Methylomagnum ishizawai: one gene and its partner. The main gene of each other region encodes a partner of the protein of the gene in region 2 in a complex. Links are inferred from orthologs where the notes say so. Each region holds a gene or a part of one and is shown on either strand. Other genes may lie near its edges.

Region 1 (12,235 bases), 4.0 Mb from region 2 along the record:
CGCAAGGCGGAACCGATGCGGCCCCCACAACCCCGCCCAGCGTATCGCCCCCCGCCCCGCGCCAGCCCGCCCCCCCCCGGTACAGGCCCAACCACAACCGCTCCGCCACGAACCCATGGCCCCGGCCGCGCCCGTCCAACCCGAACCCCCGACAGCGGCCCCCAGTCAACCCGAACCCGCTCCGCTCCAGGCGGAAACGCCGCACCGCGCCGCCCCCGCCGCCCCGACGGTGCCACCCGCCGTGGCCGCGCCACCCCCGAATCCGCCCGAATCCCCGGTCCCAGCGCCAGCCCGCGCGGTCATCCCGGTTCCCGCCACCGCGCCCGCGCCGGTCACCCAAGCGGTCCCTTCCGCCCTGAAACGGATTCCCCTGGCCCTGCGGGCCGCGCCCCCGGCCAACGCCCCGCTCGCCGAGCAAGCCGCCAGCAAACCCCGCCAGCCCGGCTGGACCTGTTTGCCGTCCCAGGCCGAGGAAGCCGCCGACAAAGGCTGGGATTGCTCGCTGGAAGGCCCGGACCCCCGCGGCGCGGCCCGCGTGGTGGACGCCACCAGCGGGCAGGTCGAGAACTGGGCCGAAGCCACCACCCTCACCCGCGAGGACGAACGGCGGCTCGAACGCATCGTCAGCCAGTTCCCGGTCGATCCCTGGAAAAACATGTGCGCAAACCGGGCACGGCTCATGCCCATGAGCGAATTCCTGCTCACTCCCGAGGAAAAACTGGCGCGGGACAAGGCTCCGCTGGAAATCCAGTCCAATTATTTCGAGATGTTGGACGGCGAGATCGCCAATTTCGCCGGCGGCGTCGAGATGGTCCAGGCCGACCAGAAACTCTGGGCCGATTTCGCCACCCGCGACGTGAAGACCAACGCCTTCAACGCCCATGGCAATGTGCTGATCATGCAAAAGGGCTTGGCCCTGTCCAGCGACACCGGCTTCATGGACAGCGATACCGACCGCGGCGTGTTCCGCAACTCGCAATTCGTGCTGCCCCAGGTACCGGCCCGCGGCGCGGCCCGCCTGACCCATCTCGACAGCGACACCTTGTCGCGCTACGAAACCGTCACCTACACCACCTGCCCGAACGGCAACCACGATTGGTTGATGCACGCCTCGGACCTCAAGATCAACAAGGAAACCGGCGTGGGCCGGGCCCAGAACGCCTGGTTCGAGTTCAAGGACGTGCCGGTGTTCTACACGCCCTACATGACCTTCCCCACCGACAACCGCCGCCAATCCGGCCTGCTGGTCCCTTCGCTGGGCTATAGCCGCTATTCCGGCTTCAACTTCTCGGTCCCCTATTATTTCAACCTGGCACCCAATTACGATTACACCTTCATCCCCCGCTATTTCTCCAACCGCGGCATCCAGTTGAAGAACCAGTTCCGCTATCTCACCGAAGCCACGCGGGGCATGGTGGAACTGGATATCGTGCCCCACGACGACCTGACCGGCACCACCCGCGGCCAGGCCACGGTATTGAACGACACCCGGTTCAGCCAAAACCTCAGCAGCCACGTCAGCGCCAACTACGTCTCGGATTATTCCTATCTCGGGCAACTCGGCTCCACCTTCAATATCAACAACCGCAGCAATATCCCCAGCGTCGGCTATATGCTCTACCAGGGGGATTCGTATTCCCTGCGGACCCAAATCGATTATTTCGAGACCATCGACCCCACCGTCGCCAAGAATGCCCGGCCCTATTTCCACCTGCCGCAATTGGCGTTCAACTACGGCACCGGGATCGCCAACACCGGGCTGCAATTCCAAAGCCTGGTCCAACTGGATAGCTTCCAGAATTCCGGCATCGACCGTACCACCGGCCAAAGACTCCGGCTGCAACCCAAGATATTCTATCCCTTCCAGGGCGCGGCGGGTTATATCACCCCCAGCTTCACCTTGCAGAACAACCAGTATTGGTTGCAAAGCCCCGAGTATTGGGCGGAATCGAACAATACCCAGGCCAAGGATTCCGTGAATTTCACAGTGCCGATCACCTCCATCGATAGCGGAATGTATTTCGAGCGAGAATTCGACCTGGGAGGAAAAGCCTTGACCCAGTCCTTCGAACCACGGCTGTTCTACAACTATATCCCCTATGTCGACCAGGCCGACGCCCCGGCCTTCGATTCCTCGGCCTACGACTTCACCTTCTACCAGTTGTTCCGCGAAAACCGTTTCACGGGTGGCGACCGGGTCGGCGACACCAACCAGTTCAGCCTGGCCCTGACCACCCGGTTCATCGACCAGGCCACAGGCCGGGACCGGCTGACGGCCAGCGTGGGCAGCGCCTATTACCTCTCGAACCGGCGGGTGACTTTGCAGGGGGCACCCTCGACCTACCAATCGCAGAAAAGTTCCAACCTGATCGCCGACTTCTCCGCCATGCTGACGGAAAACTGGAGCGTGCATACCGGCGGACAATGGAATCCTTATGAAAACCAGATCGACCGGGGCATCGCGGCCCTGCAATATAACGACCGGCAGAATACCCTGCTCAATATCGCCTATCGTTATCGCAGGAACCAGAGTACACTGACCTGTGAACCCAGTCTTTTGGGCACCGGCAGTGACCAATATGTCAATCCCAACCCCTGTATCGACCTGACCGATATTTCCCTGCGGCTACCCGTTGCCCAAGGTTGGCATGTCCTGGGGCGCTGGCAGTATTCGCTCGTGGACAATTTGACCCTGCAAACCTTCGCGGGCTTCCAGCGTGAAACCTGCTGCTGGCGTTTCAGCCTCATCGCCTACCGCAATATCAATAACTTCCAATCCTCCTCCGGGCAAACCCAGGCCAATAATGGCGTCTATGTCCAGCTGGAATTGAAAGGGCTGGCCTCGTTGGGCGATTCCATCGACGAATTCATGCGCTACCAGATCAGCGGCTATCGCATGCCCGATGAAATCCTCCAGAATTATTAATCCCCAAGTTTTCCGGTATCTCCCTTTATGCAATGCAAGCGCGGATCGATAATCCTATATCTCTGCGGTCTAGGATTCGCCCTGTGGGCGGGGTGGTTGTCCGGCCCGGCCTGGGCCGATACCTCCCTGGACCGCATCGTGGCGGTGGTGGAGGACGACGTGGTGCTGGAAAGCGAGTTGGATAGGAAACTCGCCGAGATCAAGCACAACCTGGCCAGCCGTAGCGATACCCGGTTGCCGCCGGATTCGATCCTGGCCCGGCAGGTGCTGGAACGGCTCATCGTCGAGAAAATCCAGCTCCATCTGGCCGAGAAGATGGGCATCCGGGTGGACGACGAAACCCTGCGCCAAGCCGTGCAGCAAATCGCCCAGCGCAACAAGATGACCCCGGACGAACTGCGTAGCTCGCTGCGCCAGGAGGGCGTGGAATACGCCGATTTCATCGAGCAAATCCGCGGCGAGATCACGGTCCAGCGCCTCAGGGCCAGCCAGGTCAACAGCCAGATCAAGATCAGCGACCGCGAGGTGGAACAATGGCTGGCGGCGCGGGGCGAATCCAGCGCCGGGCAGGACAGCGAATACCTGCTGGGACATATCCTCATCGCCACCCCCCAGGCCGCTTCCCCCACCGAGGTGCAGAAGGCGCGGGAACGGGCCGAGAAACTGGTCCAGGACCTGCGCGGCGGCTTGGACTTCAAGCAAGCCTCGATGACCGCCTCGGACTCCAGCGAAGCCCTGAACGGCGGCGAACTGGGCTGGCGCAAGCTGGGACAGCTCCCCAGCCTGTTCACCGAGCAGGTGCCCAAGATGCACGAGGGCGAAATCGCCGACCCGATCCGCAGTCCCAGCGGTTTCCATATCATCAAGCTGTTGAGTGTCAAGGGCGCGGGCGGCGAACACATCACCAAGACCCATGTACGCCATATCCTCATCAGGACCAACGAGGTGCTGACCGACGAGGACGCCAGCAACAAGCTGCTGGCACTGCGCGCCCGCATCGAGGCCGGCGACGATTTCGCCACCCTGGCCCGCGGCCATTCCGACGATAAAGGCTCGGCGGTCAAGGGCGGCGACCTGGGCTGGGTGCAGCCGGGGGCCTTGGTGGCGGAATTCGAAGAAGCTATGAACCATCTTGCGGTGAACCAGATCAGCGAGCCGGTGCAAAGCCAATTCGGCTGGCATTTGATCCAGGTTTTGGGGCGCGAGGAATCCCAGGATACCGGCGAACTGCTCAAGAAACAGGCCCGCGACGAAATCTTCAAGCGCAAGGTGGAGGAGGAAACCGAATTGTGGATGCGCCGCATCCGCGACGAGGCCTATGTCGAAATCCGGCTCGACGATCAGACTTCGCCCAGTGCCTACGTCCCCGAGACGCTGCGATGAGGCCGCGGCTCCTGCTCAGCGCCGGGGAACCCGCCGGGATCGGTCCCGACCTCTGCGTGGCCGTGGCGCAACAGGCGTGGCCCTGCGCCCTCGCGGTGGTCGGCGACCCCGGCGTGTTGGCGGCGCGGGCGGCGCAACTCGGGCAGCCCTTGCGCCTGGAAACCATCGGCCCGGATAGCGCATTGGAAACCCACCGGCCCGGCACGCTCAATATCTGGCCGTTCCCCACCGCCGCCCCGGTCGTGCCCGGCCAGCTCGATCCCGCCAATGCCGCCCATGTGCTGGACCTCATCGACCACGGCAGCCGCGCCTGTCTGGCCGGGCATTTCGACGCGCTGATCACCGGCCCGGTCCACAAGGGTGTCATCAACCAAGCCGGGATCGGCTTCACCGGCCATACCGAATTCATCGCCGCCATCACCGGCGGCGAGCCGGTCATGATGCTGGCCGCGCCGGGGCTGCGCGTGGCCTTGGCGACCACCCATCTACCCCTGGGCGAGGTCAGCCGCGCCATCACCCGCGACCGCCTGGAAACCGTGCTGCGGGTGCTGCACGGGGATTTGCGGACCCATTTCGGCATCGCCGCGCCGCGCATCCTGGTGTGCGGCCTCAATCCCCATGCGGGCGAGGGCGGGCACCTGGGCCGCGAGGAAATCGACACCATCGAGCCGGTGCTGGCACGATTGCGGGCGGAAGGCATGGACTTGTCCGGTCCCCTGCCCGCCGACACCGTGTTCTTGCCGAAATACTTGGCGGAAACCGACGCCGTGCTAGCGATGTACCACGACCAGGGCTTGCCGGTGCTGAAGCACCTGGGCTTTGGCCGGGCGGTGAACATCACCTTGGGCTTGCCCATCATCCGCACCTCGGTCGATCATGGCACGGCGCTCGATCTGGCCGGGAGTGGCCGGGCCGATGCCGGCAGCCTCGAAGCCGCCCTCGACACCGCCATCGCCATGCAGGCCGCCCGCCGCTGAATCCTCCTTCCATCCCCCACGCTATTCGACTTCGATGAGCCATATCCCCCGCAAGCGCTTCGGCCAGAACTTCCTCCGCGACACCGCCGTGGTCCATCGTATCCTCATGGCGATTGCGCCGGGCCTGGAGGAGCATCTGGTCGAAATCGGACCGGGCGAAGGCGCGATGACCCAAAGCCTGTTGCCGAATTGCCGCCGCCTGGACGCCGTGGAAATCGACCGCGACCTGGCCGAGGGGCTGCGCCGCAAATTCGCCGCCGATCCCAGGTTCCGGCTCCACAGCGCCGACGCCCTGCGCTTCGATTTCCGCGGCCTGCGGGAAGGGAACGAAAAGTTGCGTGTGGTCGGCAACCTGCCCTACAACATCTCGACGCCCTTGATGTTCCATCTATTCGGGCAGGTGGAGGGCATCCACGATATGCACTTCATGCTGCAAAACGAGGTGGTGGACCGGCTGGCCGCCGAGCCCGGTTCCGCCGACTATGGCCGCTTGAGCATCATGGCCGGTTATCACTGTCGGGCCGAGAAACTGTTCGAAGTCCCCCCGGAAAGCTTCCATCCCCGGCCCAAGGTGGTGTCCGCCATCGTGCGGCTGATGCCCCATGCGACGCCGCCGGTCGAAGTGGACCCCCAAGTGCTGGGCAAAGTGGTCGCCACGGCATTTTCCCAACGCCGCAAGACCTTGCGGAACTCGGTCAAGACTTTGTTCGAGGAACGCGAGATCGAGGCCATGGGGATCGACCCCAATGCGCGGGCGGAGACCTTGGGCCTGGAGGACTATGCGCGGATGGCGCAGCGGTGGGTGGAGAAATCGCGATAGGGCGGCTTAGCGGTGGATAAGGAAAAGCCCGGTGGGCCATAACAACCTGCCGGGCTTTTTTTCAATCCGAACCGACCGCGCTTCAGGTGATGACCGTAGGCGCCACCATCCCCGAACGCTGCTTCACACCACCCAATTGCTCGGCCAGGGCGATCAAATCCGCCAGGAACACCTGGGTATCCTGATTGTGCAGCGCCGGGTCGCGTTCATAGCGTTCCAGGTAGATACGCAAGGTCGCGCCCTCGGTGCCGGTGCCGGACAGGCGGAAGACCATGCGCGAGCCGTTATCGAAGCCGATGCGGATACCCTGCTTATCGCTGACGCTGCCGTCCACCGGATCGGTGTAGCTGAAGTCGTCGGCGAAGGCGACCTTATAAGCCCCAAAGCTCCGCCCCGGCAGGTCCGGCAATTGCCCGCGCAGATGGGCCATGACGCCTTCGCCCGCCGCCAAATCCATGCCTTCGTAGTCGTGGCGGGAATAATAATCGCGCCCGAACTTCTTCCAATGCTCCTTGACGATATCGGCCACCGATTGCTTGCGCACCGCCACCAAATTCAGCCAGAACAGCACCGCCCACAGCCCGTCCTTCTCGCGCACATGGTCGGAGCCGGTGCCGAAGCTTTCCTCGCCGCACAAGGTGATCTTGCGGGCATCCAACAGGTTGCCGAAGAATTTCCAGCCGGTCGGGGTTTCGTAGCAATCGATACCCATCGCCGCCGCCACCCGGTCCACGGCCTGGCTGGTCGGCATGGAGCGGGCCACGCCGCGCAGGCCGGATTTATAGCCCGGCAGCAGATGGGCGTTGGCCGCCATCACCGCCACGCTGTCGCTGGGCGTCACGAAGAACTTGCTGCCCATGATCATGTTGCGGTCGCCGTCGCCGTCCGAGGCCGCGCCCAGGGTCGGGGCACCAGGACCATACATGAGCGCCGCCAATTCGTGGGCATAGACCAAATTGGGGTCGGGATGGCCACCACCGAAATCTTCCAAGGGCACGCCGTTTATCACGGAGCCGGGCATCGCGCCCAGGCGGTCTTCCAGGATGCGCTTGGCGTAGGGGCCGGTGATCGCATGCATGGCGTCGAAACACAGGCTGATGGCCCCGGTGGTCAGGGCCGATTTGATCAGGCTGAAATCGAACAGGTGCTCCATCAACTGGGCATAGTCGCCGACCGGATCGACCACGGCCACGGTTATGCCGTCGAGTGCGGTTTCGCCCAAGGTATCGAGGTCCAGGTCGGGGATCGCGGCGATCTTGTATTCGGTGATGGCCTGGCTGCGGGCATAGACGGCGTTGGTGAGGCTTTCCGGGGCCGGGCCGCCGTTGATGCCGTTGTACTTGATACCGAAATCCTCGTCGGGACCGCCGGGGTTATGGCTGGCCGACAGCACGAAACCGCCATGGGCTTTGTATTTGCGAATCAGGCAGGACGCCGCCGGGGTCGAGAGCAGGCCACCCTGCCCCACCAACAACCGTCCCACGCCATTGGCCGCCGCCATCTTAATGATGGTCTGTGCGGCCTGGCGGTTGAAATAGCGTCCGTCGCCGCCCAGCACCAGGGTCTGGCCGGCGACATCACCCAGGGTATCGAACACCGATTGCACGAAGTTCTCTAGATAGTTCTCCTGCGTAAAGACTTTGACCTTTTTGCGCAAGCCCGAAGTACCAGGCTTTTGATCCGAATAAGGTGTGGTTTTGCGGGTTTCGATCTGCATGGAGGTAATCCTGATGAGCTGGCTGAAGCGACCGGGATAGTTTACCGCGGAAACGGGCCGGGCAATCCGGGCTGGCCGGTGGCGGGATGTCACGCGGAAGGGCGCAATCTCCTGGGAATGTCAAGAAATAAACTGCTACCCAGCCCGCGACGATGGGCCACCTAACTTCAGGCCGGACTTCACGCCACGGAGCCGGAATCCCCGTCCAATAGGGCCTGATCCGCCCGTAATCTTTGGCCTATCGGCCTTTCCGGCGAGCCGCCACACTACCGCCATCCAGGACATGCCAGCGAAGTCGCGCCCTGGTACCGGGCCGGACCGGGGCCATGCTGGTGAAAATTGGCTAAGTTGTGCAAAAATAATGGTGGCAAGAGCGCCGGATTCCCGGCAAACTAAAACTTGAGTGGCATTCGTCGCCTTATCGGGCGGCGATGTCCCGTAAAATTTTCCAATCCAATAAAAAGGAAAGAAGCAATGATGAAAGCAATCAAGTTGACCGCAGTTTTGTTGTCTGCCGGCCTGACCGTGGGCTGCGCCAGCAAGTCCGACATCACCAACCTGCAAACCCAGGTTGATGGCTTGAAGGCTGAAATTTCCTCCGTGAAGAGCACCGCCGACGAAGCGCTGTCCTCCGCCCAAGCTGCTGAAGCCGCCGCCAACAAGGCCGCTGCCGCCGCTCAACGCGCTGAACAGGCGATCAACGACAAGCTGGACCGCGGCTTCCGTAAAGGCGCCATGAAGTAATCGTTCGCCCCGCGCGAAAGATTTAAAAAAACCCGGTGGGTTCGCCCCACCGGGTTTTTTTTATGCACCTTCCACCACGTCCTGCGCCCAGGCGCTGCGCCGCTCCCGGTCCAGCACCTCGGCCCTGGCCCGCATCAGCGCCACCGTGAAATAGTAGAACTGGAACGCCAGCGCCATCAGCAACAAGGGCCACAACATGCTGGGATGGATGGAGGGCTTGTCAAATTTGGTCACGGTCGGGCCTTGGTGCAAGGTGTTCCACCATTCCACCGAATAATGGATGATCGGGATGTTCACCACGCCGACCAGGATCAACACCCCCCCGGCCCGCGCCGCCGAACGCGGCTCCTCGATGGCCGAAACCAGGGCGATATAACCCAGGTACAAGAACAGGAGGATCAGCTCCGAAGTCAGCCGCGCATCCCATACCCACCACGCCCCCCACATCGGCTTGCCCCATAGGGAACCCGTCACCAAGGCCAGGAAGGTGAACGACGCCCCCAGGGCCGCCGAGCCGCGCACCATCACATCGGCCAGCTTGATGTTCCAAATCAGGTGGATGGCGCTCAGGACCGCCATGAAGGTATAGATGAACATCGACATCCAGGCGCTCGGCACATGCACGAACATGATGCGATAGCTCTGTCCCTGCTGGTAATCGGGCGGGGCCACGAACAGGCCGAGATAAAGCCCCGCCAGCATGAAGATCAAGGTGATGCCGCCCAACCAGGGGACGAGTTTCCCGGAGATGCGGTAGAAATGCTTGGGCGAGGCCAGTTTATGGAAAAACAACCAGATAGTGTTCCACATGGTGTCAACTCAGGCTGATGCGCAGCGCGGCGGCGGTCGCCAGCGGCGCAAGGGTGAGCGCCAAGACCAGCAAAGCGCCCAGGAAATAAAGCTGCCCCTCCACCGGCATCCCGGCGGCGGCGGCGGCGACGGCATTGGTGGCGAAAATCAGGACCGGGATATACAAGGGCAGCACCAACAAGGTCAGCAACACCCCGCCGCGCCTGAGGCCCACTGTCAAAGCCACGCCGATGGCCCCGATCAAGCTCAACAACGGCGTGCCGACCAGGAGGGTGATTTCCAGGGCGTAAACCGCCGGAGTGGGCAGGGCCAGGAACAGCGCCAACAGCGGGGCCATCAGCAACATGGGCAGGCCGCTCACCAGCCAATGCGCCAACACCTTGGCCAGCACCAGCACCGCCAAGGGATGCGGGCTGAGGGCGATTTGCTCCAGAGCGCCGTCGTCGAAATCGGAGCGGAACATGTTTTCCAGCGAGAACAGCGCCGCCAACAGGGCCGCGATCCAGATCACGCCCGGCGCGATTTTGCGCAGCAAGGCTTCCTCCGGGCTGACGCCCAAAGGGAACAGCGTCACCACGATCATGAAGAACAGCAAGGGATTGACCAATTCACCCCGGTGCCGGAACGCCAGGAGCAAATCCCGCTGTAGCAGGGCCAGGAAGGCGCGGAGAAGTTCGTTCATGCCAAGGTCAGTTTGACCAAGCCGCCGCGTAGCTCGACCGCTTGATGGGAAGTGAGGACCGCGAGGCCGCCGCGGGCGGCATGGTGTTCGAGCAGGCGCTGGACTAGGGCGATGCCGCCGACATCCAGCGCGGTGAACGGTTCGTCGAGTATCCACAACGCCGCCGGGGACGACACCAGCCGGGCCAGCGCCACCCGCTGCCGCTGCCCGGCGGAGAGGGCGCGGACCGGCAAATCCATCCGGTCCAGGAGGCCCACTTGGTCCAGGGCTTGCTCCAGTTTTTGCGGGTCCAGGTCCAAGCCGTTCAGGGCGAAGGCGAAACGCAGGTTTTCGCCTACCGAGAGTTCGGCTTTCAAGCCCAGATGATGGCCGAGATAGCCGATTTCCGCCAAGAAGGCCGCGCGCCGGTGGGCGATGCGGGTGCCGCGCCAGCGCACTTCGCCTTCGTGCGGGGGACTCAGCCCGGCCAGGATGCGGAGCAGGCTGGTTTTACCGCTGCCGTTGGCCCCTTCGACCTGCATGATCTGACCGGGCGCGACGCCGAAACTCAGCCCCGAAAACAGCGGGATATCGCCGCGCAGGCATTCGAGTCGGTGGGCTTCGAGGGCGGGGAGAGTCCCGGTCATGGGGCGATGCGATGGACGGGTGACGGACATGGGGGCGCATTATCTCAGAAAGCGGGCCGGGCTTACGCTGAATTTTCCCCCACCACGGGCGGTCTATCCCAGCAACGGAATTCTCAACCCACGCCGAAACCGGAACGGATCACCATGCTCATGCCTTTTTATATTCCAGGCAGGCGGCGCTTGCGGGTCGTGGTCGCGGGCGGCGGCTATGCGGGCTTGGCAGCTTTATCGGCCCTCAGGACACAGCGCCCGGACGCCGATCTCGTCCTGATCGACCCCCGCCCCCACCATCTCAAAATCACCCATCTCCATGAAAGCTTCCGCCGACCGCTGGCCGAGTTCCAGGTGCCGTTCGCCGCCTTGGGCCAACGCTTCGGCTTCCGCCATGTCCAGGCCGCGCTGCCTATCGACGAACTGGCCTTGTTGCAATGGAATACCGATCGTGCCTTGACGGTCGCGGGCCGGGCGCTGGACTTCGATTATCTCTTGATCGCCACTGGCGGCAGTTACCCCAAGCTGGAAAAAAGCCCGGAAACCCTGGACCTGGACGATTTCAGCGCCGAAACCGGCTCCGGCTTGATCGACCTCTACCGCGACGCCATCGAAACCCGGAGCGGCTATCTGACCGTGGTGGGCGCGGGCGCGACCGGCATCCAATTCCTGTTCGAGATCGCCCATTACCTCCAGCGGCAGCGCAGCGCCTGCCGTTTGCGGCTGGTGGACGCCAACCCCGCCCCGCTCGGCCAATTCCGGCCCGAGTTGGGCCGTTACGTGCAGGCCCGCCTGGCTGATCTCGGCATCGATTACCACCCCGGCCAATTCTTCCAGGGGCAGGCCGACGGCGTCCTCAAACTCCGCGCCAGCGTTTCCGGCGAACCGCTGGCATTGGCTTCAGACCTGACGCTGTTGTTCCTGGGCAATCACCCGGTCCAGCGCTGGGAGGCCAATCGGTTCGGCCAGATCGTGAGCGGCGGCGCGGTGTTGGAACGCCTCTATACCGCCGGGGATTGCTCGCGTTACCGCCCGCCGGGTTCCAACGCCTTGAGCGCCCAGACCGCCCTCCGCAAAGGCCGGCTGGCGGCCCGCAACCTCCTGCGCCACGCCAGCCCGGTGCGGCTGCTGGAACCTTATTTGCATCGCGATTTGGGCTATGTCGTCAGCCTGGGACCGGAAGACGCGGTGGGCTGGATCGGCCTCGAACCCAATGTGGTGGGTGGCGCGCCCGCCACGGTGGCGAAGGACATCGTCGAGGCCCAATATGATTTGCTGCTGGCGGGGGTCGATACCTATGTGCCTTGAGCGGACCCGGCGGAGGCATTGCGGGTGGGCGGGTCAAAAGATTTCGGTAGGCATCAGTCCAAAGGAGAAAGCGATGTTGTTTGGCGCGAAACAGCCGGTGGTGGCGAAAGCCAGCACGGTCATCAAAAAGCCCGTGGTGGATGTGTTCCATTTCATCGGCGAGGATTTTTTCAGCAACTACCCCAAGTGGTCGCCCGAGGTGGTCGAATTGAAGCCGCTGTCCACCGGCCCGGTGCAGGTCGGCTCCATGG
Region 2 (12,002 bases):
CGAGGCCGGTGTCGGCGGCGCGGGCTTGTACCTGATGTGGCGTATGTCGGATTACTTGCAGGTGCGCGTCACCCCGCACCGCAGCACCCAGATCACCACGCTTTGGGACTTGAACAGGTCGCCGCAGATCGGCCTGCGTACCGGGTTCCAGTTCCTTTACCACAGCGAACACGATGAGGTCGTCAGCCATGACGCTAGCAGATTTACTTTCCATTAATCCCTTGCCTGCCAGCGAAGCGGGACTGCGTTGCTACGAGCTGATCGGTTCGGTGGACGCCCATTCGGCCCCCGCGCTCAACCAATTGCGCGGGGTCGAATCCAGCACCCGCGTGAAGCTGGATTTCATCAAGGTGGAGCGGGTCAATTCGATGGGCTTGTCCCTGCTCTTGAAGCTGTTCGAGGAATGGGAGAAGCGCGGCATCAAGATCGAGGTGGAAAATCCCAACCGCATGGTGGCGATGCTGTTCAAGATCACGGGGCTGGGCCGATTCCTGACTGCCGACGTGAAGCTGCCGTCCGAGCGTAGCGGCGGTGCCCAGCCCTCGGTGGTGAGTTCGGTGCGGGCGGCGGCCAAACCCGCCGAGGCCGCGCCCGCCGGCGGCAAGCTGAATTTCGTCGCCAGCCTGCAAGTGGGCGCGCAGTTGAGCGGCTGGTATCTGCTGAACACCTATCTGCAACGGCGCTTGCAGCGGGCGATCCATTTCGAGCAATTGCCCGCCGGGCGCGAACTGGGCCAGGAGGTGGTGGATTTGCTGTTCGCCAAGCCGTTCGAGGCATGCGCGATGATGCAGAAGCGGGGTTTCATCCCGCTGCTGCGTCCGGTCGGCGAGGCCGATGAGGTGGTGATCGTGATGCGGGCCGACGATCCCAGGACGTTGGCCGATCTGCCCGAAGCGCAGGCGGTGACGGCTTCGCAGGGGAGTTTCGTCTATGTACTGGGGCGGTTCTTGTGCGACGAGAACGGATTGGATTCCTCGCGCTTCCAGCAGCATTTCGCGGGCAACGAGATCAAGGCGCTGCAAATGCTGCTGAAGCAGCAGGCGGACGTGTTGTTCATGCTCAAGAAAACCTATTACGGGCTGTCCGGGCTGACCCGCGGCAATACCCGCGTGGTGGACGAGAGCGATACCCAGTTCGCTTTCCATTTGCTGTGTATCGATCCGGCCATCGCGGCGCAGAAGGACGACATTACCCAGACCTTCCTGAATATGGCGGAGGACGACCAGGGTCGGCAAATCCTCAAGGATATCCAGTTGGAGGGCTGGTGCGTGCCGCAGGAGGGGGAATTGGGAATGTTGATGCGGTTGTATGAGCGGTATTCGGAGTAGGGGAATATAGGCTTTGGCGGGGTTGCTATATAAAATACTGGCCCCGCCTTTTTATTTATACTACGCATAAACGCTATAAATATCTGCTCAAACCATAACCCGCGCAGTGCCTTTCAAACCGATATATATGAGAATCCCGGCCATCTAGCGCACTCCATGCCCATCAAAACAAGACTGGAATGGCTGGATGGGCTGAGGGGATGGGCCTGTATCGTGGTGTTTCTACACCACTTGGTGGGCGCTTTCCTGCTCGAATATCTACCGGAATACAAAGGCCCATGGAACTCGTTCATCACCGACGGTGGCCTCGCGGTATCTGTCTTTTTCGTGATTTCCGGTTTCGCCTTGAGCGTGAAAGGGGTTTATGGGGAGGGCGGCAGTCTGCTCGTGGCCACCACATCGAGATATTTCAGGCTGGCCATCCCGGTATTCGCTGTCTCCCTGATCGCGTTTTTGCTGATGAAGGCGCATTTGATCTTCAACAAAGACGCGGCCCGATATTTGGCCGATCTAATGCGGTGGGATGCCCGTACCTATAATTGGATCGGCGACCACTTCCACACCCAACCAAACTTCGGCGGGATGCTGACGTTTGCCTTCTACGAGTGCTTTTTCGAATATCAGCCGAAAACCAGCTATAACTCAAGTTTATGGACCATGCAGACTGAACTGCTCGGTTCATATATGCTCTATGCGTTCATCGCCATCTATAGAAGCCATGGCAAAGCCAACTGGCTTGTCGCGCTTATTCTATTGGTTTTCTTCTACCTGAAAAATCAAAAGCTAGCCTGTTTCTGGCTGGGCTATATCCTATGCGAACTCAATAAATCGCACTTCGATAAGCGCGACTTTACTTCCGTCGGGTCCGAGGTATTGGCATTCGCGATCATCGCCACCGATGGGTATATATCGACTTGGCATAGGGGGTTCGAGAACCACCCGAAAGTGATGTGCCTCATGGCGGCGAGTATCGTGCTGGCGGTGGCTTTATCCCCACGCCTCAAAGCGCTGCTTTCCTCCGGCCTTTCGCTTTTCCTGGGGAAAATATCGTTCCCCCTCTATCTGATACAGATCGTTGTCATATGCTCATGGTCGTCCTTTTTGTTGATCGCATTGCCGGGATTGGGCCTGGGAAAAGCCATAACGGCGGGTATGATATTGGTCACGACCGCCATGATATGCTTGGTCATCAGCCGGTATCTGCTTGCGGTGGAAACAATGAGCATGAGGCTCTCCAAAGCCATCGCTTTGAAATTACTTCCATAACCGTGGCGGATGCAGTCGCCCGCGTGATCCGGGCCGGGCAAAGCTACCTATCTTTATGATCACCGATCTGCCCGCCGACATTCCCGCCACCACCATCGCCGACCTTTACCGCCGAAGGTGGACCCTGGAAACCGCGTTCCAACACGTCGAAAGGCATTTCAATTCCGAGATCGAAACCCTGGCCTATCCCAAGGCCGCCCTGTTCGGATTCGCCCTGGCCCTGGTGGCCTATAACATTTCCTCGGTGATGATCTCGGCGCTGGATTGCGTCCACCCAAAGCCGGTATCCAAGGATGTTTCCGGGTATTACATTGCCCACGAGATCGCCGCCACCTTCCTCGCCCTCGTCCAGCTGGGCGAGGCCTTGGATTGGGTATCCGTCGCCGCCCGCACCCCGTCCGGGTTCGCCGCCTGGCTGCGCGAAACCGCCCGCAACGTCAATCTCCGCGCCCTGAGGAAGCATTCGAGGGGTCCCAAACAGCCAAAATCCAAGCCCCCCTACGATCCAAAGCAGCCCCATGTCTCGACTTATCAATTGCTTACGGGTAAGAAGTAGTCACTTTGAAAGGGCTGGCCCATGAACCACGCCATAACCCCGGCGATTTTTCAAGCTTATCGGCTTTCTTTGAAAAAATTGAAAAAGCGCTCATCCTCGCGCTCGTATTTGTTCACGAGATGGCGCAAAGTCGGCCTGTTGCGGGATTCGGAGAGCTTGCCCTCCAGCGAACCCAGCCGCTCCATGATGTCGCCGTAAAACTTCTCGGTTTCCCTGGATCGGAATAAACTTGAACCACGCCGTGCGGCATGGACGATACAGGAAATATCCAGCAGGGTTCTTAATGCCCGGTAATTTGGAGTTTGTAGATACCGCTCGCAACTGATATGCATATCCGCCACATGGTCGGGAACCTTTTTCCTGATCTTCCGCCTCTCTTTCATGAATTGGATTTCATAGCCACCACCCCTGACGCTCCAATCCCTGGTTTGAATATCATTTATGATATCCACGAAGAAATCATCCGCCTCTTCCCGGAACCCGGAATCGGCATGGAGCGCCGCCAAATTTTTGCCAATATCGATGGCCGCCTCGAAGTCGGGCGAGACTCCCCCCAAGGCGCTTAAACCCTCATAGCGTGCGCTGATCTCGCCGGAGCGGTTGTGGACGATCCTCTCCAAGGAGCGTTGAATCTCCAAGCGGATCGCGGCTTGGTTCTGGTGGCAGAACGCGAAGAAATCCGGGTCCGGTGCCACCGCCTCCTTGAGGGCGCGTTTGTTTTCGATGATTTTGTCGCGGATACGTTGTTGCAGGGCGGGATTCTCGCCGGGGTCCGAGGCGCGCTCGGCGATGCCCGAATAAACCGTGTCGTCCGTGAATATCAGTTTGGCGATGGCCCAATATTTCCCATCCTCGCATATATCGTACTTATCGTGGATCCCATCGTAAAAACTCAGGAGCCTGCCATCGAAGATCGGCAAGGTACTCGGCAAATAATTCAATTCTTTGATGCAGTCTTTGTCGATATAGCCGGATAAAAAATGCGTCAGCGCCCGGTCTATGAATTCGGGGACCAGTACATATTTGCGCTTGGTAGTATAGATGGATTTCCTATTATCCTTGGTCCGTTTGTCGATGCCCCGCTCGTCGAGGTCGGCGTCGGACGGGGCCGGGAAATATTTCACCGGCGCGAACGAGAGTTTCTTGGCGGCGGCGATGCGCATGGAATTGAGGGATTGCCCGTGGTCGATCTTGATGAATTCCAGATAGGTTTCCACCTCCGATTCACGCACTTCCCCATTTTCGTCCGCAGGGATCGCAAGCCCATAGTTTTGGTCCGAGAGGTCGTTTTCTTCCAGCATGATGGAAGAGAACAAAACCAGCATGAAACCCCGCTGCCCTTGAATGAAAGCTTCCTTGAACGCCATGGCCTTCGCCTGGTGTTTGGCGCGGTCGAGGATATCTCGCACCGAGCGGTATGGAACGAACTCCGACAGGATATTATTGCCGTCGCCGGTCCTGATCTTGGGCTGGAGGGGGCCGATCAAATAACGGTAGATTTCACCGGTAATGCATTCAATAAGCACCTCCTGGCGGCTCGATAGGGTTTTTTTCACCCATTTTTTGGACTCTCCGCCCCGCAAAGGGTTCTTACGGGGAATCGCGCCGAGTTGGGTGGGATTGGCGCTGGCCGTGGTTTCTCCTTCCCGGGCTTTGAAGGCGCTAAAATCCTTATGACCTTTTCCAAGCAAGGGATTTTTATTCTTACACATGGCAATGATCTCGGTTGGCTGAAACGGCATCCGAATCAATATAATACAAATTCAGCGATAGGCATGAGCCGTTCGGGCACGCTGCCCTTCAAGCCGCAAAATCCGGTCTCAGCGGCGCTGTTTGCGGGGACCGATTTAAGTAGGCTATCGCCATCGCTTTCACATGCCGCCAGGAGCAACCCCCCATGTCCGAACACAATGGCCACGGCTTCGAGAAAGGCCGCTTGCAATCCCTGAGCGATGGCGTGTTCGCCATCGTGATGACCCTCCTCGTGCTGGAAATCATCGCCGACGAGGTCACGGGGGCCGGTTCCGCCGCCGAACTCCACAAGGCGCTGCTGGAACTCTGGCCCAAGGTGCTGAGCTACGCCATCAGCTTCGCGGTGGCGGCGGTGTTCTGGATCGACCAGCACGCCGATCTCCACCACCTGACCCACACCGACAACCGCTTCCTGTGGATCAATATCTGCTTCCTGTTCTGGATTTCGCTGCTGCCGTTCTCCGCCGCCATGCTTGGCGAGCATCATCAATACGCCGTGGCCAGCATCATCTACGGTTGTAATATGATCCTGGCCTCGCTGACCCTGCACGCCAGTTGGCTCTACGCCGTCCGCAACCACCGGCTGGTCAAACCCGACCTCGGTCCCGAGGTCATCCGCCAGGCCAACCGCCGCTTGCTGGTCGGGCCGCCGTTCTATGCCCTGGGCATAGCCATCGCCTTCCACAGCCCCCATGCCAGCTATCTGGTGTATGTGCTAATGGCGGTCCTATACGTGGTGGCGGGACTCGTACCCATCCGGTGGCGGACCCGGATGCTGGGCGCGGCGGACGGCGGATGAGCGGGACCGGGCCGGTGCGGCGTCGGGATTTCCGCCAGGGCATTTCCACGCCATTGGTAGGGTGGGCATGTATTCCGTGTCCGCCGGGATAGCCCAAAAATGGTGGGCATGGGGATATGCCCACGGCTGGGCGTAAACCCAAACCAAAAATGCTCTAGCCTTAGCCTATGAACCAACACCCAGGGGACATCCATGGATATTTCGGGTCTTTCCGATTCGGGCTTGATGGGCTTGGCCCAGGCCATGAACGACAGCAAGCTGCAAGAGAAGATCGGCGCTTCGGTGATGAAGATGGCCCACGACCAAGCCAAGCAAGAGGGGCAGGACGCGCTCCAACTCATCGCCTCGGCCACGCCCTCCGGGTCGCTCGGCCATCACCTCGATGTCTGGGCTTGAGTCTGGGGGCGGGGGGCGGGCTGTTCGGGTTGGGTCCGCCCTGGCGCGGAAGGGGCCGGGCGTCCCTGCCCGGTGCTGGGTTTACGCGGCTCTGGCCGTCCTGCTCGTCCCATAGCGGGCGATCAGCCGTTCCAGCCGTGCCGGGTCGCGCAGGCAGGCGTTGAATTCGCTATCGAGGCATTGCTCGTAATGGCGGATCAACACGCTGTCGGTGGGGCGGGGCGGGGCGACCGATTTCAGCATATGCAGGACGTGGTGCAGGAAATGCCTGCGGAGTACGGAATCCTGGGGAATCAGCGGCGGGCGCGGTGCCTGGGCGGCGGCGGGCGTCTCGACCGGCGTCGGCGTCTCGACGGCGGTGGCGGTCGGCGCGACCGGGGCCGGAGGCGCGGCCACGGCCAGCGCCGCGATCCGGGCCGCGTAATCGGCCCGCAGCTTGAGCAGGCTGGCTTCGTCGCGCAGGCAGGCGTCGATGCGGCTCTGGACCAATTGCCCATAATGGCGGATCAGGACGCTATCGCCGGGGCGGGGACCGGCGACGGTCTGCGCCATCAGGGCCGTGTGCTGCATGAAGTGGCGGCGTAACACCGAATCTTCCGGCACCCAGGCCGGGCGCGGGGTGCGGACGGGTGGGGCGGCGACTGGCGCGGTTTCGGCTGGGATTGGAGCGGCGGTGGTAGCAACAAGGGGTTCCTCGACCGGCGTCGGCGCTTCGATAACGGTGGCGGTCGGCGCGACCGGGGTCGGAGGCGCGGTCACGGCCAGCGCCGCGATCCGGGCCGCGTAATCGGCCCGCAGCTTGAGCAGGCTGGCTTCGTCGCGCAGGCAGGCGTCGATGCGGCTCTGGACCAATTGCCCATGATGGCGGATCAGGACGCTATCGCCGGGGCGGGGACCGGCGACGGTCTGCGCCATCAGGGCCGTGTGCTGCATGAAATGGCGGCGCAGCACCGAATCCTCCGGCACCCAGGCCGGGCGCGGTGCCACAGTTGGTACGGCGGCGACCGGCACCACCGCCACGGCGGGAGGCTCGGCCACTTGCGCTGCGGCGGGAACGGGTTCGCTGGCCGGTGGCGGCGGTTCGGCGGTGCGGAGTTGGGAGGTGGTTGCCGGGGTTTCCGAGGCGGGTTCGGCCTGGGTTTGGAGCCGGGGCGGAATATCGGGGCGTGGCTGGTCCACCGCGTGGTGACGGGTGGATTGGGGGGACCATGCAAACTTGTATAGGAAATAAACCAGCGCTAGGACTAATAAAACGGCTATGGCGGTTAGCATATAATCATTATTAGGTGGTTGTTGTAAGGGCGGAATCCCGCAGGAGTAAAGCCAATGTTTGGCGGCAGCGGGGCTGGGACGTCTTGCCAGCGGCCCGTTTCCGGTGGTTACGGAGGGTTTCGATCAATTGGGTCCGGCATATTGGTGGTCCGATAGGTTTGGTCGTCGCCGTCCATAAACGCCTTTGTTTGAAACCCCGGCGCACGGGGTTTGCTTGGGTCGGAAGACACCCTGGATAAAAGGTCGCCAGGGTGGTTTCATCGCTATTATCTTGGGCACCCGGCCTGGGCTTGAGAGAGTGCCAAAGAGCCGATGATCTTGCAACTCTTTTCTAGCCGTGCCGGGCGGGGCGGTGGGGCCGGTTTCCATTGCGCAATCAATGCTTTAGGGCCAGGATGACCTTGAAGCCCTCGGCTTCCGCCAGGGTGGCCGCCCGCGCTCCCAGGGCTTCGATTTCCGGCTCATAGGGCAGATGCCGGTTGGCGACCAGGAACAAGCGCCCGCCCGGTTTGAGCGCCGCGAGGCCCGCCCGCACGAAGGCCCGGCCCAGCGCCGACAGCGCCGCCCGTCCCGTGTGGAACGGCGGGTTCGTCACCACGAAATCCAAGCGCGACACCGGCAAGCCCAGGGTCACGTCGGCCCAATGGAATTGCGCTGCCGGGTGTCCTTCCAGGTTGCGGCGGGCGGCGTCCAGCGCCTTGTGTTCGGATTCGAACAGGTGCAGTTCGGCGATCTGGCGCGGGCGGGCCAGGATTTCCCGGCTCAGATAGCCATAGCCCGCGCCCAGATCGGCCCCGCGCCCGGCCAGATCGTCCGGCAGGTGGCGGGCCAGGAGGCGCGAACCCAGGTCCAGCGCCTTCCAACTGAACAGGCCGGGGCGGCTCATCAAGCCGGTATCCGCGATGCCGTGCCAATCCCCGCCTTGCAACCATGTTTCCAACAGGCCGCGATCCAGCTTGGCCGGGTCTTTGCGGGCCAGGAACACCCGGCATTTGTGCTTGCTATAGGTTTCGACGCCGCCCATCAACTCGGCACAACGGCGTTCCAGCGAGGGCGCGCCCAGGTCGTTGGCGGCGCTGACGATCAAGCTGCCGCCTTCGTCCAGCAGCGCGGCGGCGCGGGCGTAGTGGTGGAGGACTTCTTCCTTGTGCTTGGTGGCGAACACGAGGCAGAGGGAGGCGGGGGAGGCGGGTTCGTCGGTGCGGACTTCGAGCCCGAGCCGGGCCAGGGCGTCGGCACCGGGCTTGTCGGTTTGGTAATAATGGACGGGGCGCGGTGGGAGCGCGTCCAGATAAGCGCCGGGCAGGGCGCGGAACACGGCGGCGGGACCGCCGCCCGCCAGGATGCCGGGATGGCGGGCGATGAAACTGTCGAGCGCGGCGGCGCGGGGATCGTGCGGGGAAGCCATGGGATACGGGTACTCGGGCGATGGGGGATGACAGGGGTTTTTCCGGTATTCTGACAGGCCATCCTGTGCCGACGCCATCCAAATTCCATTGCCAAGGAGCCTAGCCCCATGTCCAGTCCGATCCGCCTGCCGTATTTCGATGCTTTGCTCAAGCTGTTGGACGAGGGGCATCCCGTCCTGGAACAAGTGTTCGGCCGCCATGTGCATTGGGGCTATTGGCCCGAACCTAAGGCCGCGACCGGCACGCCGGAAGATTTCGCGGTAGCCGCCGAAGCTTTGTCGCGGTTGGTGTATCAGGCGGCGGGCGTGACCGATGGCATGAAGGTGTTGGATGCGGGTTGCGGCTTCGGCGGCACCACGGCCAGCTTGAACGCCAATTTCGAACGCATGGCCCTGGCCGGGCTGAATATCGATCCGCGCCAACTCGAAAGGGCCGGGAGCCGCATCGTGGCCCGGCCCGGCAACACGCTGGAATGGATCGAGGGCGATGCTTGCGCCCTGCCGTTCGAGGATGCCAGTTTGGATGCGGTGCTGGCGGTGGAGTGTATTTTCCACTTCCCGAGCCGGGAACGATTCTTCCGGGAGGCTTTCCGGGTGTTGAAGCCGGGCGGACGGCTGGCCTTGTCGGATTTCCTGCCGACGGCGGGTTTGAAGCCGTTCATGGGCTTGGCGGGGATGTGGCCCGCGACCTTGGGGTTTTATGGGCGTTGCGATTTCCGCCATGGATTGGAGGATTACCGCCGGTTGGCGCAAGGAACCGGGTTCGCCGTAAGCGTGGAGCGGGATATTACCGGGGAGACCCTGCCGACCTACGATTTCATCCGCAAGCTGGCCAAAGAGTTCACCCTGCCCAGCGTGTCGGCGGCGGCGGAGACTTTGTTCGCCGAATGGGCCAGCCGCTTGGGGGTATTGCGGTATGCGGTGCTGGGGTTCGAGAAGGCGGGTGGATAAGCCGCTCCAACGGGCGGTGGGATGTTCCGCCGTGCCGCATCCCGCTGCGGGACACCCAGCATTTCACAGCCAAACCCCCGCCGAACCGCTAGAATATCCCGCCTCGCATCCCAGCCCCCGATGGGGCGGCTCCCCAAGCGTTCCGCGCCGGTCCCTCCTTCCATCCACATCCGCTATCGCAATGAACTGGAACGAATTCTTCTCCATGGGCGGCTACGCCCTCTATGTCTGGACCTCCTATGGCCTAATGGCCGTGATCCTGGTCCTCAATCTGCTGGCACCCCTCAAACGCCATGCCGAGGTGCTGAAAACCATCGCCCGCCGCCTGAAACAAGAAGCGCAACGGAGGCCGTCATGATGACCCCGCGCCAAAAACGCATGACCGTGGTGGGGCTGATCCTGGTGGGCGTCAGCGTCGCCGCCTTCCTGGCCCTGACCGCGTTCCAGAAGAACCTCTTGTATTTCTACACGCCCAGCCAGGTCGCCGCCGGGGAAGCGCCGAAGGGCTATCCGTTCCGGGTCGGCGGGCTGGTGGTGCCGGGCACGGTGCAGCGCGAGGCCAACGGCACTACCGTCCATTTCACCCTCAGCGACGGTGGCCCGGCCACGGTGCAGGTGGTCTACACCGGCATCCTGCCGGATTTGTTCCGTGAAGGGCAGGGCATCATCTCCATCGGCCAGCTCAACCCGGCGGGCGTGTTCGAGGCCGGCGAAGTCCTCGCCAAGCACGACGAGAACTATATGCCGCCCGAAGTCGCCGATTCCCTCAAACACAACGGCCAAGCGCCCATCGACTACTCAGGGTGGAAGAAATGAGCCCCGAACTCGGACATCTGGCTTTGATCCTGGCCTTGCTGACCGCGCTGATGCAAGCGACCTATCCCTTGCTGGGCGCGGCGCGGCGCATTCCCGCCTGGATGGCGGTCGGACCCGCCGCCGGGAGGGCGCAATTCCTGTTCCTGGCGGTGTCGTTCGGCTGTCTGGTGGCGGCATTCGTCAACCATGATTTTTCGGTCCTGTACGTGGCCCAGCATTCCAATAGCAGCCTGCCCTTGTATTACCGCATCTCGGCCACCTGGGGGGCGCACGAAGGCTCCATGCTGTTGTGGGCCTTGATCCTGGGCTTGTGGACGGTGATGGTGACGGGGTTCAGCCGGGGCTTGTCGCTGGAATTCCAGGCGCGGGTTTTGGGCGTGATGGGGCTGGTGAGCGTCGGGATTTTGCTGTTCATCCTGCTGACCTCGAATCCATTCGAGCGCATCGTCCCGGCCCCCGCCGACGGCAACGACCTCAATCCCTTGTTGCAAGATTTCGGTATGACCATCCATCCGCCCATGCTGTACATGGGCTATGTGGGTTTGTCGGTGGCGTTCGCCTTCGCCATTGCGGCCTTGCTGGGCGGCTCGCTAGATTCGGCCTGGGCGCGGTGGTCGCGGCCCTGGACCTTGATCGCCTGGGTGTTCCTGACGGCGGGTATCGTGCTGGGTTCGTGGTGGGCGTATTACGAACTGGGTTGGGGCGGTTGGTGGTTCTGGGACCCGGTGGAAAACGCTTCGTTCATGCCTTGGCTGGTGGCGACGGCCTTGCTGCATTCCCTGGCCGTGACCGAGAAGCGCGGCGCGTTCAAAGCCTGGACGGTATTGCTGGCGATCTTCGCCTTTTCCTTGAGTTTGCTGGGGACGTTCCTGGTGCGCTCGGGTGTGCTGACTTCGGTCCATGCCTTTGCCTCCGATCCGGCGCGGGGCTTGTTCATCCTGGTGTTGCTGGCCCTGGTGGTAGGCGGTTCCTTGCTGTTGTACGGGTTACGCGCCCCGGCTATCCGCGATACCGCCCAATTCGGCTTCGTCTCCAAGGAAAACCTCTTATTGCTGAACAATATCCTGTTGGTCACGGCCAGCGCCAGCATCCTGCTCGGGACGTTGTATCCCTTGCTGCTGGACGCCTTGAAGCTGGGCAAGATTTCGGTGGGTTCGCCCTATTTCGCTAGCGTGTTCGCGCCCTTGATGACCCCGATTTGCCTGCTGGCCGGGATCGGGCCGATGCTGGCCTGGCGCGAGGCGCAGCTCGGCAAGCTATTGTTCCGGGTACGCTATCTGGCCTTGGCGAGTTTGCTGCTCGGGATCGTCGCTACCGCCGTGTTCTGGGATATCGCCGATATCAAGGCGCTGGCGGGCTTGACGATGGCGTTTTGGTTGGCGGGCAGCGCGGGTTTCACCCTGTGGAACCGGCTCCGGCTGCGCGGCAGCTTGGCGGAAGGTCTGCGCTCGCAATCGC

What was found.
Region 1: the proteins of ccmD (region 2) and B9N93_RS20655 are in contact, whole or in part, in a solved structure (PDB 8CE8), measured with the Escherichia coli proteins. The link is inferred for Methylomagnum ishizawai from one-to-one orthologs.

What each region holds. Positions count from the first base shown.
Region 1 is NZ_FXAM01000001.1:4,581,122-4,593,356, forward strand. What follows is about bases 7,503-10,496. They hold B9N93_RS20655 (heme ABC transporter permease), read right to left. Parts: upstream 9,378-10,496; coding sequence 8,628-9,377; downstream 7,503-8,627. Other genes in these bases: B9N93_RS20645 (alpha-D-glucose phosphate-specific phosphoglucomutase), read right to left, coding at 7,503-7,823; B9N93_RS20650 (Lpp/OprI family alanine-zipper lipoprotein), read left to right, coding at 8,298-8,567; ccmB (heme exporter protein CcmB), read right to left, coding at 9,382-10,059; ccmA (cytochrome c biogenesis heme-transporting ATPase CcmA), read right to left, coding at 10,056-10,496. Outside these bases: LPS assembly protein LptD, read left to right, coding at 116-2,926; B9N93_RS20630 (peptidylprolyl isomerase), read left to right, coding at 2,954-4,309; 4-hydroxythreonine-4-phosphate dehydrogenase PdxA, read left to right, coding at 4,306-5,286; 16S rRNA (adenine(1518)-N(6)/adenine(1519)-N(6))-dimethyltransferase RsmA, read left to right, coding at 5,321-6,106; more of B9N93_RS20645, read right to left, coding at 6,189-7,502; more of ccmA, read right to left, coding at 10,497-10,685; B9N93_RS20670 (NAD(P)/FAD-dependent oxidoreductase), read left to right, coding at 10,830-11,984; B9N93_RS20675 (SRPBCC family protein), read left to right, coding at 12,058-12,235. UniProt on the Escherichia coli protein: Required for the export of heme to the periplasm for the biogenesis of c-type cytochromes.
Region 2 is NZ_FXAM01000001.1:542,927-554,928, forward strand. The notes cover bases 8,737-11,497. They hold ccmD (heme exporter protein CcmD), read left to right. Parts: upstream 8,737-9,909; coding sequence 9,910-10,086; downstream 10,087-11,497. Other genes in these bases: B9N93_RS02355 (class I SAM-dependent methyltransferase), read right to left, coding at 8,737-8,777; B9N93_RS02360 (class I SAM-dependent methyltransferase), read left to right, coding at 8,886-9,728; ccmE (cytochrome c maturation protein CcmE), read left to right, coding at 10,083-10,544; B9N93_RS02375 (heme lyase CcmF/NrfE family subunit), read left to right, coding at 10,541-11,497. Also shown: B9N93_RS02315 (SpoIIE family protein phosphatase), read left to right, coding at 1-217; B9N93_RS02320 (PhnD/SsuA/transferrin family substrate-binding protein), read left to right, coding at 189-1,328; B9N93_RS02325 (acyltransferase family protein), read left to right, coding at 1,485-2,594; B9N93_RS02330 (transposase), read left to right, coding at 2,650-3,150; B9N93_RS02335 (hypothetical protein), read right to left, coding at 3,207-4,862; B9N93_RS02340 (TMEM175 family protein), read left to right, coding at 5,048-5,701; B9N93_RS02345 (YjfB family protein), read left to right, coding at 5,894-6,097; B9N93_RS02350 (hypothetical protein), read right to left, coding at 6,179-7,276; more of B9N93_RS02355, read right to left, coding at 7,746-8,736; more of B9N93_RS02375, read left to right, coding at 11,498-12,002. UniProt on the Escherichia coli protein: Required for the export of heme to the periplasm for the biogenesis of c-type cytochromes.